3 regions of the Mesorhizobium sp. CCNWLY176 genome follow, and region 1 is predicted to be linked to each of the others. Evidence: predicted binding sites of a transcription regulator. Region 1 holds the regulator's gene; each other region holds the start of a gene.
What was found. The regulator PhoB, encoded in region 1, activates phosphate uptake and scavenging genes when phosphate is short. The targets are predictions, from matches to a motif close to TGTCATNNANCTGTCAT.
Positions count from the first base shown of each region.

Region 2: WBQ96_RS12290 (DUF1045 domain-containing protein) is a predicted target of PhoB. The motif match lies at 2,526-2,542, and genes of this name have one in related genera.
Region 3: WBQ96_RS10840 (esterase-like activity of phytase family protein) is a predicted target of PhoB. The motif match lies at 1,663-1,679, and genes of this name have one in related genera.

Region 1 covers NZ_JBBBDZ010000005.1:355,555-359,657, reverse strand. Annotated here, with positions in the region: gene xylF (D-xylose ABC transporter substrate-binding protein) at 1-556, opposite strand, end outside; gene WBQ96_RS11525 (ROK family protein) at 843-2,084, shown strand; gene phoB (phosphate regulon transcriptional regulator PhoB) at 2,088-2,777, opposite strand; gene phoU (phosphate signaling complex protein PhoU) at 2,900-3,607, opposite strand; gene pstB (phosphate ABC transporter ATP-binding protein PstB) at 3,641-4,103, opposite strand, start outside.
Region 2 covers NZ_JBBBDZ010000006.1:114,535-118,637, reverse strand. Annotated here, with positions in the region: gene phnN (phosphonate metabolism protein/1,5-bisphosphokinase (PRPP-forming) PhnN) at 14-640, opposite strand; gene WBQ96_RS12295 (alpha-D-ribose 1-methylphosphonate 5-triphosphate diphosphatase) at 637-1,776, opposite strand; gene WBQ96_RS12290 (DUF1045 domain-containing protein) at 1,778-2,485, opposite strand; gene WBQ96_RS12285 (ABC transporter substrate-binding protein) at 2,732-3,952, shown strand.
Region 3 covers NZ_JBBBDZ010000005.1:231,501-235,603, reverse strand. Annotated here, with positions in the region: gene WBQ96_RS10840 (esterase-like activity of phytase family protein) at 1-1,591, opposite strand, end outside; gene WBQ96_RS10835 (DUF1013 domain-containing protein) at 1,823-2,524, shown strand; gene WBQ96_RS10830 (dienelactone hydrolase family protein) at 2,586-3,386, shown strand; gene WBQ96_RS10825 (DUF1801 domain-containing protein) at 3,411-3,890, opposite strand; gene WBQ96_RS10820 (hypothetical protein) at 3,896-4,103, opposite strand, start outside.

The DNA.
Region 1 (4,103 bases):
CGCCGACATTCTTGATCTTGCCGCTATCGATCGCGTCCTTGAGCACTTCCATCGCACCCGCGAACAGGAAGTCGGCGTTCGGATCGGAGCCCGAGCCCTTGATGAAGACGTAGTTGCCTTCCGGCTTGACGTCGAAGACGCCCTTGGCCTGCATGCGCCCGACTTCCTTGTTGTCGAAGGTCAGGTAGAAGGCGTCCTTGTTTTCGATCAGGCGGTCATAGCCGACGACCGGAATGCCTTCGGCAACGGCCTTTTCGACGGCCGGTCCGATGGCGCTCGAATCCTGTGCCAGGATGATGAGCGCGTTGGCGCCCTGGCTGATCAGGCTTTCGACGTCGGTGAGCTGCTTGGCAGCCGACGACTGCGCGTCGGCGGAGATGTACTTGTCGCCGGATGCTTCGAGAGCAGCCTTGATCGCCGCTTCGTCGGTCTTCCAGCGCTCTTCCTGGAAATTCGACCAGGACACGCCGACGATCTTGTCCTTCGCATGCGCGACAGCGCCCAGCGACATGGACAGCGCAACACCCGCCAGCATGGCGGTTGCAAACTTCTTCATGATTTCCTCCCTGGCGCCAAGACAGCGCAACGATACTTTGGCCTTCGGGCCTACCCAGAAGCTCTTTTTTTCGAGCCTCGAAAAAAAGAATGACGCATGCGCAGAGTTCTGTCAATATCCTTGTGCCGCTGTTGACGGGCCTGCCCTGTGAAGGGATGGTTCACGATGGTTGCAAAGGCTAGGATCCCTTGTCCGAACAGCCTTCGGAAGGATCACGGTCCAACAACAAGGCAGGGGCCGTTCCGCTTCAGCGGAATGAACAGGCTCCCGGGAGGAATACGAAAACATGTCGGTCGCGATCCGTCACGACGATCTGCGCAAGCGCAACCGCGCCATGGTCATTGCCGCCGTGCGCCAGGCGCAACAGCCGTCGCGTACCGAGATCGCCGGTTCGACCGGGCTCAGCCACTCGACCATCTCCGCAATCTCGTCGGACCTTATCGCCGAGGGGATTCTGCTGGAAGCCAAGGGGCCGGAAGCGTCGTCACAAAAGCGCGGGCGGCCACAGGTGGCGCTGGAACTGAATCCCGATGCCGCCGAAATCGTCACCGTCGTCCTTTCCCTGAACTTCCTTTCGGTCGCGATCGTCGACTATTCCGGCAAGGTCGTGTCCGAAGAAGAACGCAGGCTCGAAACGCTGACCATGTCGCGCGACGGCTTGATCGGCGAATGCGTGGCCATGGTGCGCCGGCAGATCGCGCTGCGTAAATCGGCCGGCCGGCGGGTGATGCGCATCGGCATGGCCGTGCAGGGCATCACCGATTCCACGTCCCGCGCGATGCTGTGGACGCCGATCACAGCGCATACCCACATCGCTTTCGCCGACATCATCGAGGAAGCAACCGGCATTCCCGTGACCGTCGAGAACGACTGCAACATGATTGCGGTGGCGCTGAGATGGCGCAAGCCCGAGCGCTACCACAATGACTTCATCGCCGTGCTGCTTTCGCACGGCATCGGCATGGGCATGGTGCTGAAGGGCGAGCTCTTCACCGGCACGCAATCCTCCGGTGGCGAGTTCGGCCATATGATCCATCGGCCCGATGGCGCGCTCTGCCGCTGCGGCCGGCGCGGCTGCGTCGAAGCCTATGCCGGCAACTATGCCATCTGGCGCAAGGCAAAACAGGCAAGCGAAGACGATGCGCCGCTCGCCGACATCAGCGATGGCGACATGCGCATGCTGGCAGATAGCGCACGCGCGAGCGACGGCCCCGAGCGCGAAGCGTTCCGCAAGGCTGGCGAAGCGATCGGCTTCGGCCTTGGCAGCCTGTTCGCGCTGATCGATCCCGCTCCGGTCGCCGTCGTCGGCATTGGCGCCACCGCTTTCGACCTGATCGAGCCGGCGCTGCGCGAAGCGATCGACAGGACCGCCGGCGGCCAGCACAACAAGGCGATCTCCTTCGACACCGAGCCGAACGAGCTTCCGCTTATCCGCGAAGGCTGCACCATGCAGGCGCTGACCTTCGTCGATCAGGAAATTTTTGCACCGGGCGCAAGCCCGGCAGCAGCGGGCAGGAACGTAGCCTGAAAATCAGTCCTCGCGGATCGCGTAGCCAGAGCCGCGGATGGTGCGGATGACGTCGGGCATTCGGCCTGTATTGACGGCCTTGCGCAGCCGGCCGACATGCACGTCCACGGTGCGCTCGTCGATATAGATCGTCTCGCCCCAGACATTGTCGAGAAGCTGGCTGCGCGAGAAGACGCGGCCGGGATGGCGCATCATGAATTCGAGCAGGCGGAATTCCGTCGGCCCGAGCTTGATCTCGCTCTTCTTGCGATAGACGCGGTGCGCCTCGCGGTCGAGCACGATATCGCCGACCTTGAGCACGCTGGAAAGCACTTCCGGCTTGGCGCGGCGCAGCAGTGCGCGCACCCGCGCCATGAATTCCGGCGTCGAGAACGGCTTGACCAGATAGTCGTCGGCGCCGGTGGAAAGGCCACGCACGCGGTCGCTTTCCTCGCCACGCGCCGTCAGCATGATGATCGGCAGGCGTTCGGTTTCGGGACGCATTCTCAGCCGGCGGCAAAGTTCGATGCCGGAAACCGCCGGCAGCATCCAGTCGAGCACCAGAAGATCGGGCACGTTTTCCTGAAGCCTGATTTCGGCCTCGTCGCCGCGCGGCACGATCTCGACCTGATAGCCTTCCGATTCGAGATTATAGCGAAGCAGCACGCCCAGCGGCTCTTCGTCTTCCACCACCATGACTTTGGGTGCGATCATCAATTTGCCGTCCTGTTAACGCGATCCGGTTCGAGCCCCCTCGCCTTTCGCATGGTGTCCGGCGGGTTTCGCACCGCCGGTGGAGCAAGCTTACCCTTTTAAATCTCCGCTATCGACACGCCTCAGGCGGCGGGTGCGGTCATCGACGTCTCGTCCTGCTTCGGCCGATTGAGCGGAAGCTGCTTTCCGGTCATCACATAATAGGCGTTTTCGGCAATGTTGGTGACATGGTCGCCGATGCGCTCCAGATTCTTGGCGCAGAACAGAAGGTGCGTGCAAGCGGTAATGTTGCGCGGGTCTTCCATCATGTAGGTCAGGAGCTCGCGGAACACGGCGGTGTATTTGACGTCGATCTTCTCGTCAGCGGCGCGCAGCGCCTGCAGTTCGTCAGGCCGGCGCGACACATAGTGGTCGACCACTTCCCGAACCTGATCCAGCACCATGCCCGACATCGCCTCGATCGAATGGGCAAGGTCGCGCGGCGTGGCGCTCTGGCCGACTGCGCTGACGCGCTTGGCGATGTTCTTGGCGAGATCGCCGATCCGCTCCAGATCACCGGCCATGCGGATGGCGCCGACAACCGCGCGCAGGTCCTGCGCCATCGGCTGGCGCTTGGCGATCAACGTGATCGCGCGCTCGTCCAGCTCGCGCTGGCGCGCATCCATGATGGCGTCGTCAGAAACGACGCGCTGGCCGAGCGCATTGTCGGACTGAACCAGCGCCTGGATCGAAGCGCTGACCATCGCGCCGGCCAGGTCGCCCATGTCCCGGATGAGACGGTCGATATGTCCCAGATCTTCATCGAAAGAGGTGACGGTATGTTCGCCCATGATGCTGTCCTTGCAATCCGCGTCGTGTTCGCGTCAGCCGAAGCGGCCGGTGATGTAGTCCTGGGTTCGCTTGTCGTCGGGGTTGGTGAACATCTTGTCGGTCGCACCCTCCTCGACGAGATAGCCGAGATGGAACATCGCCGTGCGCTGCGAAACGCGCGCTGCCTGCTGCATCGAGTGAGTGACGATGACGATCGTGTAGTTCTGGCGCAGTTCGTCGATCAGTTCCTCGACCCTTGCGGTGGCGATCGGATCAAGCGCAGAGCACGGCTCGTCCATCAGGATCACCTCGGGCGACACCGCGATGGCGCGCGCGATGCACAGGCGCTGCTGCTGGCCGCCGGAAAGCCCGGTGCCGGGTTCGAGCAGGCGGTCCTTGACCTCGTTGAACAGGCCGGCCTTCTTCAGGCTGGTCTCGACGACATGATCCATATCGGACTTCTTCTTGGCCAGCCCATGGATGCGCGGCCCGTAGGCGACGTTCTCGTAGATCGAC
Region 2 (4,103 bases), on a different contig from region 1:
AAAAGGAGTTGTGCTAGAACCGCCCGACATCGGCGAAGGCGATCGCTTTGCGGATGATGGCGACGAACTGTTCGCCGGCGATCTCCTTGGGGCCGCTATTGTCGATGGTCGAGATGCCGGGGCCGGTGAGTTCGACCTTCACCGTGCGCGCCAGCCGCGCCATCACCTCGCCGCGCGATTCGCGGCCGCGTGCCGCCAGCCGCTCGGCCAGGATCTCGGGGGCCGCGGTGATCTCGACCACGGCGACATTCTCGTAGCGTTCGCGCAGCGCCGGAATGGCATTGCGCGAGCCGTTGGCGACAGCGATTTGGCCGTTGGCGATTGCATCGTCCACGCTCGCCGGAATGCCGTATTTCAGCCCATGCGCCTCCCAGGAAAGCGCAAAGGCGCCTTCTGCCTCGGCTTCGACGAATGCCGCATCTTCCAGCGTGTCATGGTCTTCGGTCGCGCCGTCGCAGGGGCGGGTGATGACGCGGCGGACGAACGCAACCGTATCGTCTCCGGCGAAATGCTCGCGCGCATAGGCAATGACCGTGTCCTTGCCGGCGCCGCTCGGGCCGACCACGGCAATGAAGACGCCATGGCGAACCGGGAAAGCAGCGCTTGCCTGCTCACGCTCGATGAGGGCTGAGACCATCATGCGACGCGGCGCCCTTCGCGCCAAACCGTGCGGACCACCGGCACATGCTCGTCGACGCGCACGCGCACCAGATCGGCGCGGCGGCCGATCTCGATGACGCCGCGGTCGCTCAGCCCGACGGCTTCGGCAGGTGTCTTGGAAACCATCGCGACAGCCTGCGGCAGCGAAATCGCGTCGACGACTTCGCCAAGGAAGAAGGCCGACTGGATCAGGCTGAACGGGATGTAGTCGGACGAGAGGATGTCGAGCAGCCCGTCCTCGGCCAGCGCGCGGGCCGAGACGTTGCCCGAATGCGAGCCACCGCGCATGACGTTTGGCGCGCCCATCAGCACGCCGAGCCCAGCACCTTTGGAGGCTTTCGCCGCCTCCATCGTGGTCGGGAATTCGGCGACGCGAATGCCTTGCGAGATCGCCTCGTCGACATGGGCGATTGTCGCATCGTCATGGCTGGCGAGGATGATGCCGCGCGCGTTGCAGGCCTCGGCGATCGCGGCGCGGTTGGGCGCGGAATTTTCGGCCGACTGCGCCATGCGTTTCTGGCAATAGGCGCGGAACTGCTCTTCCGACATCTTCAGCTTGCCCATGTAGTAGACGGCATAGGCGTCGAAGCTGGCGAACTGGCGCTGGCCCGGCGCATGATCCATCAGCGAGGCCATTTTCACCCGCTCGTCGCCATCGAAAAGCGCGAAGGCCTCGCGGCAATCGGGCGCCGAAACCTCGCAGCGCAGATGAATGAAGTGGTCGGCGCGCAGCCGGTCGTTGACGACGCTGTCTTCGATGGCGTCGGCGAGCTTGCGCATGTCGGCGGCGGTGATGTCGGAATCTGTGTCCATGCCGACGCGCAGCGCGTCGAACACGGTGGTGATGCCGGCGGTGGCGACCTGCGCGTCATGGGCAAGCACGGAGGCGATCGGGTTCCAGCGCACTTTCGGGCGTGGCGCGTAGTGGCCCTCGAGATGGTCGGTGTGGAGTTCCACCAGCCCCGGAATGATGTAGTCGCCCTGCATGTCGTCGCCGGTCTTACCGGCGCTGGCGGAAATGTCGGCGATCTTGCCGTCACGGATCAGGATCGAGCCGTCGACGATCTCGTCGGCAAGCACGATGCGGGCATTTGTCAGTGTCGTTTCGGTGGTCATCTCAAGCAGTCTTTCTTTCGCGCCTGCGGCCAAGCGCGTGATACGAATGCACCATGAAGGGTGCGCCGGGTTCGCGTTCGACGAACAGGGCCAGCCCGTCTATGGCAAAGGGTTCGGCAACAGCGTTGCCGAACAATTCTTCGATGGTGGCACGCAATTTTGGGCTTTCTTCGGCGCTGACGCGGCCCGTCAGCGTCATGTGGAAGCGGAACGTGTCGAACACGTAGGGGTAGCCCCATTGGCAGAGGTTGCGAAACTCCGTCTGGCTCAGCGCGTCGGGGTTGCGGCGCTCGATCTCGGCGTCGGTCAAAGGCGCGCGGAAGCGATCGAATTTTTCGACCACATCGCCGGCGAAGCGGTTGAGTTCGGGCGATACTTCGCCCGGGACGAGCGCGAAGAAACGGTCGATCTGGCCCAGCACCAGACGCGGGATCAGGACTGGCTCGGTGGTTGCCGCGTAAGTGGCCAGTGCCTTGTCGAGCGAGGCTTCGCTCTCGCCCTCGGCGAGCCGGAACGGCGCCTTCAGCGTTGCATGAAAACCGTAGCGGCGGGCGGCTGCGGTGTGGAAGGCGACTTCCGTCGGCGTTAGCAGCGACGTTGCCGGCGCAGTGCTGGCAGCACCCGTAAACGGGTTGCGGCCGAGCCAATTGGCAGCGATGCGGGTCAGCGCGTCGTCGGGTCCGGGGGTGAAGTAAATGGCGTAGCGCATCGTATGGTCCTGGTCAGCCTCGCTGCCATAGGCGATTTGCATGACGGATTGACGAAGCTTTTCGATTTGTCGGTAGTATCAGACAAGTTTCTTTGCGTCATCAGCCAGAAGCGGCGGTTCGCTGGTGCTATGGCGGCACCGTCTGTCACAGCGAAGTGACCGTTGGCCGGGCGAGCGTGCATTGACCCGGTTTGGCCAAGAATGCTCAATCGCGGCGACGAAAAGACCGGGGAGGATGGGGTGCCCATGAAAAGATTTTTGCTTGCTGCGGTCGCGCTCGCGGCCATGACCTTTCAGGTTTTCGCGCAGGATCCCGATCCGGCGAAGTGGGATGATGTGCTCAGGCAAGCCCGCGGCGAAACGGTCTATTTCAACGCCTGGGGCGGGGCGGAAAACATCAACGCCTATCTCGAATGGGCCGGCAGCGAGGTTGAGAAGCGCTACGGCGTCAAGCTGGTGCATGTGAAGCTCGACGATACCGCCAATGCAGTGGCCAAGGTGGTGGCCGAAAAGGCCGCCGGCCGCAACGACACCGGCACGGTCGATCTCATTTGGATCAATGGCGAGAACTTTTCGTCGATGAAGCGGCAGGACCTTTTGATGTCGCCGGGCTGGGTCGAAAAGCTGCCCAACTGGAAATATGTCGACGCCGACGACAAGCCGACCATCCGTACCGATTTCACCATTCCCGTCGAGGGGCTGGAGAGCCCGTGGGGTATGGCCAAGCTGGTGTTCTTTTACGATTCTGCCAGGACCGATGCCGCAAGCCTGCCGAAATCGGCGAAGGAGCTGCTGGAATGGGTCAGGAAAAACCCCGGCCGTTTCTCCTATCCGCAGCCGCCGGACTTCATCGGCTCGTCCTTCCTCAAGCAGATATTGTCCGAACTCGTTGCCGACCGCTCGGTGCTGCAGAAGCCGGTGGATGATGCCTCTTTCGAAGACGTGACGAAGCCGCTGTTTGCCTATCTCGACGAGCTCAATCCGCTGCTGTGGCGCGGCGGCAAGGCCTTTCCGCAGAACTATCCGGCGATGAAGCAGCTTCTCGCCGATGGCGAGGTCGACATCATCTTCGCCTTCAACCCCTCGGAAGCCTCCGGCGCCATCGCCAATGGCGAGCTGCCCGGCACCGTGCGGTCCTTCACCTTCCCGGCCGGCACGCTCGCCAACACCCATTTCGTCGCCATCCCTTACAACGCTGCCGCCAAGGCCGGCGCGCTGGTGCTGGCCGATTTCCTGATCTCGCCGGAAGCGCAGGCGCGCAAGCAGGACCCGAAGGTCTGGGGCGATCCGACTGTGCTTGCCGTGTCGAAGCTCGATGCGGAAGACAAGGCCCGCTTCGACGCGCTCGATCTCGGTGTCGCGACGCTGAAGCCGGATGAACTGGGACCTGCCATAGACGAGCCGCATCCGAGCTGGATGGAGCGGCTGGAACTGGAATGGAAGAAGCGCTACGGCGCGGCGAATTGAGGGAAGGGATAAGGTTGGTGGTGACTGCGATTTGCAGGAATGACGCTGCCCTCTTCGGTGATGTTCACGCGATCGCCCCCTCTCCGTCGCGCTTCGCGCGCCACCTCTCCCCCATTTCATGGGGGCGAGGAACCTGGGTTCTGCGAGGCCG
Region 3 (4,103 bases), 120 kb from region 1:
TCAGCTTGGCGGCATCGCCTTCCGAGGCCAGCCAGAAACCGTCATCGCCGTCCGACGCGATACCTTCGATGTCGAGCTTCTGGGCCGGCGCGCCGTCGCGAGTGACGACCAGCTTGCTGGTGATCACGGCCGGCGTCTTGGTGGCATCGATGGTGAAGATCGACGGCTGCGAGCGGTAGACCGAGTCTGACACGGCATAGAGCTTGCCGGCCTCCTTGGGATCGGCGGCGAGGCCGGAGAGCGCGCCCCAGCCGATCGGCTTGCCGTCTTCGGCGGTGCTGGAAACGATCATCGGATAGGCGGCTGCGCCTTCGCCCATCTCATAGACCATGACATGCGAGCGCACGCCGCCGTCCTCGACCAGATCGGTCTCGTTGGCGGTGACGAGCAGGTTGCGCGAGGGGATCGCGACCAGACCTTCCGGACCGATGCCCGAGGGCAGGAGCTGGACGAATTCCGGCTCGGTGCCGGTGTCCTTGTAGACGGCGATCATCGAAGCGCGCTCACTGGCGATGAAGATGTACTGCGTGTCGCCGAACCTGGCGACTTCAGCGCCTTCCAGCTCGACGCCCTTCTTGTTGCGCTTTTCCGGGTAATGGCCGGCAGCGGCGATCTTCATTTCGAGCGACGGGCCGGATTCGTAGAGCACCTTGCCGGTCTTGTCGAAGATGGTGAAGGAGCGCGAACCGCCCTTGTAGTCGCCTTCATTGGCGATGACGAAGCGGTCGTTGTCGAGCCACTTGATCGCGTCGGGCTCGCGAGCCACGCCCTTCATACTGCCGGTGAAGTTCAGCGCGCCGTCGTTCTTGGTGTCGACGCCTTCGAGATCGACCGTGCCGGCGGAGAAATGCGCCGTGACCTTGCCGGTTTCGGCATCGACGATGGCGATGTGGTTGTTTTCCTGCAGCGTGACGGCGATTTCATTGGCGTCGTTGAAGTCGACGAATTCCGGCTCCGGGTCTTCCGGTGCGATTTCCGACAGGCCGGTCATGTCGACGGTCTTGATGGTGGCGCAGTCGGGCGTGCCATCCTTCAGCGAGACGATCTTCAGGAAGCCGGCCGGGAGCTGCGGCAGCTCGCCGTCGTTCAGCTCTTCGTCGCGTTCGTTTTCGATGGCGATGGCCGCGAACTTGCCGTCCTTGCTGACGGCGACGGAATCGGGCTGGCCGCCGAGATCGCAGGTGGCTTCGATCTTCCTGGTGGCGGCGTCGATGACGGTGAGGTTGCCCGATGGCTTGGCCTTGCTCTCCGACGTGTTGACGCCGGCCAGGACTTTCGTGCCGGCGAAGACGACGGAAGTCGGCTCACCCTCGATCTTGACGATGCCGCCGGCCTTGGGTGCCCTGGCGTCGGAAATGTCGATGAAACCGACCGCGCCGAGCGGGCTGTCGGAATAGACCAGCGTCTTGCCGTCTTCGCTCGCCTTGATGATTTCGGACGAGGTCGGCGTCTTCTGCTCGATGTCGGCGGGCAGGTTCGAGGCGACCGGGAAGGAGGCAACCCTGTTGAAGAAACTGTCGGCATGGGCCGGCAACGAGACCGAAGCGGCAAGTGCCGCCGTGAGTATCAAAAGGCGGGAGTGACGGGGCATCATGGACCTCTCCTGGTTGATGGTTTCCATGCTGCTTTGGGCGATCGATATTTCAGCGCGATGACGGACGGGTGACAGTTCGATGACAACGACAGGTCATCGAAGCCTGCTGCGAAGTTTTCTTGCTCCCAGCCGCGAACAAGGTTATATACGCCTCGAATTTCCCAATTCCGGTGGTCTGAACCACCGCCCGCGCACAAGGGACGCGGGCGAACGAGAGGATATTATCTGATGGCCAACACGCTTCTGATGCCCAAGGCGACCGCAGTCTGGCTGGTCGACAATACAGCGCTTTCCTTCGAGCAGATCGCCCAGTTCTGCGGCCTGCACCCGCTGGAAGTGAAGGCGATCGCCGACGGCGAGTCCGCGCAGGGCATCAAGGGCATGGACCCGATCATGACCGGCCAGCTCACCCGCGAGGAAATCGCGCGCGGCGAGAAGGACGGCAACCATCGCCTGAAGCTTTCCGAGCCGAAGGTGCGGGTGCCCGAGAGCAAGCGCAAGGGCCCGCGCTACACGCCGCTGTCCAAGCGCCAGGATCGCCCCAACGCCATTCTGTGGCTGGTGCGCAACCACCCCGAGCTGAAGGACGCACAGGTTTCGCGCCTCGTCGGCACGACCAAGGCGACCATCGAGCAGATCCGCGAGCGCAAGCACTGGAACTCCGCCAGCCTGCAGCCGATGGACCCGGTGACGCTGGGCCTGTGCTCGCAGATCGACCTCGACATCGAAGTGCAGCGCGCCTCCAGCGGCCGCCCGGCTGCCGCCCCGTCCGGCGACACGCTGCTGCCGGCTTCCATGACCGAAAGGCTGGAGCCGAAGATCGAAGCGGTTGCCGACGAGGACAAGGAACTCGACGCCAACGCCGTCTTCGCCAAGCTCTCGGCGCTGAAGTCCAAGACCCCCGACGAGGACGAAGACGACCGTCCCTGATTGCAAGGCATATCAGCCCGCAATCGATGGATTCAAAGGCCCCGCAAGCGGGGCCTTTTTCATGACAGGACCGGATACCGACCGCATGAGCGCAGCACTGTTCCGTTTTTTGCGAGGGCCACTTCTCCTCGCATGGCTGATGCTGGCATGCGTCACCGCCTTTGCAGCCGAAACGCCGCCTCAGAAAACGAAAATCCCGACGCCGGCAGGCAATGTCCTTGTCGAAAAATATGGCGCAGCCGGCGGATCGACGCGGCCTGCCATAATCATGCTCAGCGGAAGCCGGGGATTGGCGGCGCCTGCCTATGGCGAGATCGCGCACAAGTTCCAGGCGGCTGGGATGGATGTCTTTCTCTTGCACTATCTCACGCCGGAGGACATCGACGCGATCGAGCGGGCCGGAAGCGCATCGGCGCGCAAACGATATTATGACAAACGCCTTCCTCATTGGACCGCATCGGTTCGGGCGGTCGTGGCGACGTTGAAAAGAGAGCCGCTATACGGCGATAGAGTAGGACTGCTCGGCATATCGCTTGGCGCGAATGTTGCCGCAGCGAGTGCCGCAAATGCTTCCGGCGTAAGCGCCCTTGTGCTGGTCGATGGCGGTTTTCCCGAAAGCCATGCAGGCCAGGTGCGGTCGATCCCGCCGCTCCTGTTGATATGGGGGAGCGCCGATCAGGTGTTTCCGCTGTCGACCGGACGTAGCCTGCAAAGAACAGCCGCCGCCCTCGGCGGCACCGCCATCCTCGACATCTACGACGGCGCCCGGCACGATTTCTTCATTCGACCGGGCCATCAGGCGCAAACCGCCCGCGAGCGCGTCACGAGGTTCCTGCTGGAGCGTCTTGCCCCGAAACCTTAGAAGCCGCGTGCCCGCCTCTGCCGCTCACATTCGTTCGCCGGGCAACTGGCTGGCCTGCTTCACCCAGTCGGCGAACCGGGCCTCGTCGAACTGATCGTCCTCGTGGATGTCGAGATAGCGCACATCCTTCTGCTTGGAGGTGCCGGGCGGAAGAGGGTGCAGGGACGCGCCCTTGAAGAAGGCAACCTTGATGTACCTGGTCATGCAGTGAAAGCTGAGAAACCAGTTTCCGCTCTCGACGCCGTAGAAAGGCGAGTTCCATTTGACGGCCTTGCTGACGCCGGGGACGATGCGTTCGATGAGCGCGTCGAGACGCCGCCCAAGGTCGCTTTTCCAGCCCGGCATGGCCGCTATATAGGCCTGCACCGGGGCGTCTCCGTATCCCTTGGCGATCTGCGGGTTGCCGCCCGAGAGGAGCACGACCTTGCCGGGCTCCGGCTTAGGTGCTGGTTTTCGCGGCTTGCCGGGCGCGCTCAGTGATGTGCCGGACTTTTCATCGGCCATTGTATTCACGCCTCGCTGGCGGTGCTTTGCCCGTTACGCCACCTGGCGGCATAGGGCAGCGCAAACAAATACAGCCCGGTGAGCAGGAGCAACGCAAGCGGGAACAGCGGCAGGAAATACACCCACTGGACGGGCTCCTTCCCGGCGCCCAATGCGATGAAGATGGCGGCGACGATCACCGTAAAGATGATCGACGTCCAGCGGTGGAACTGC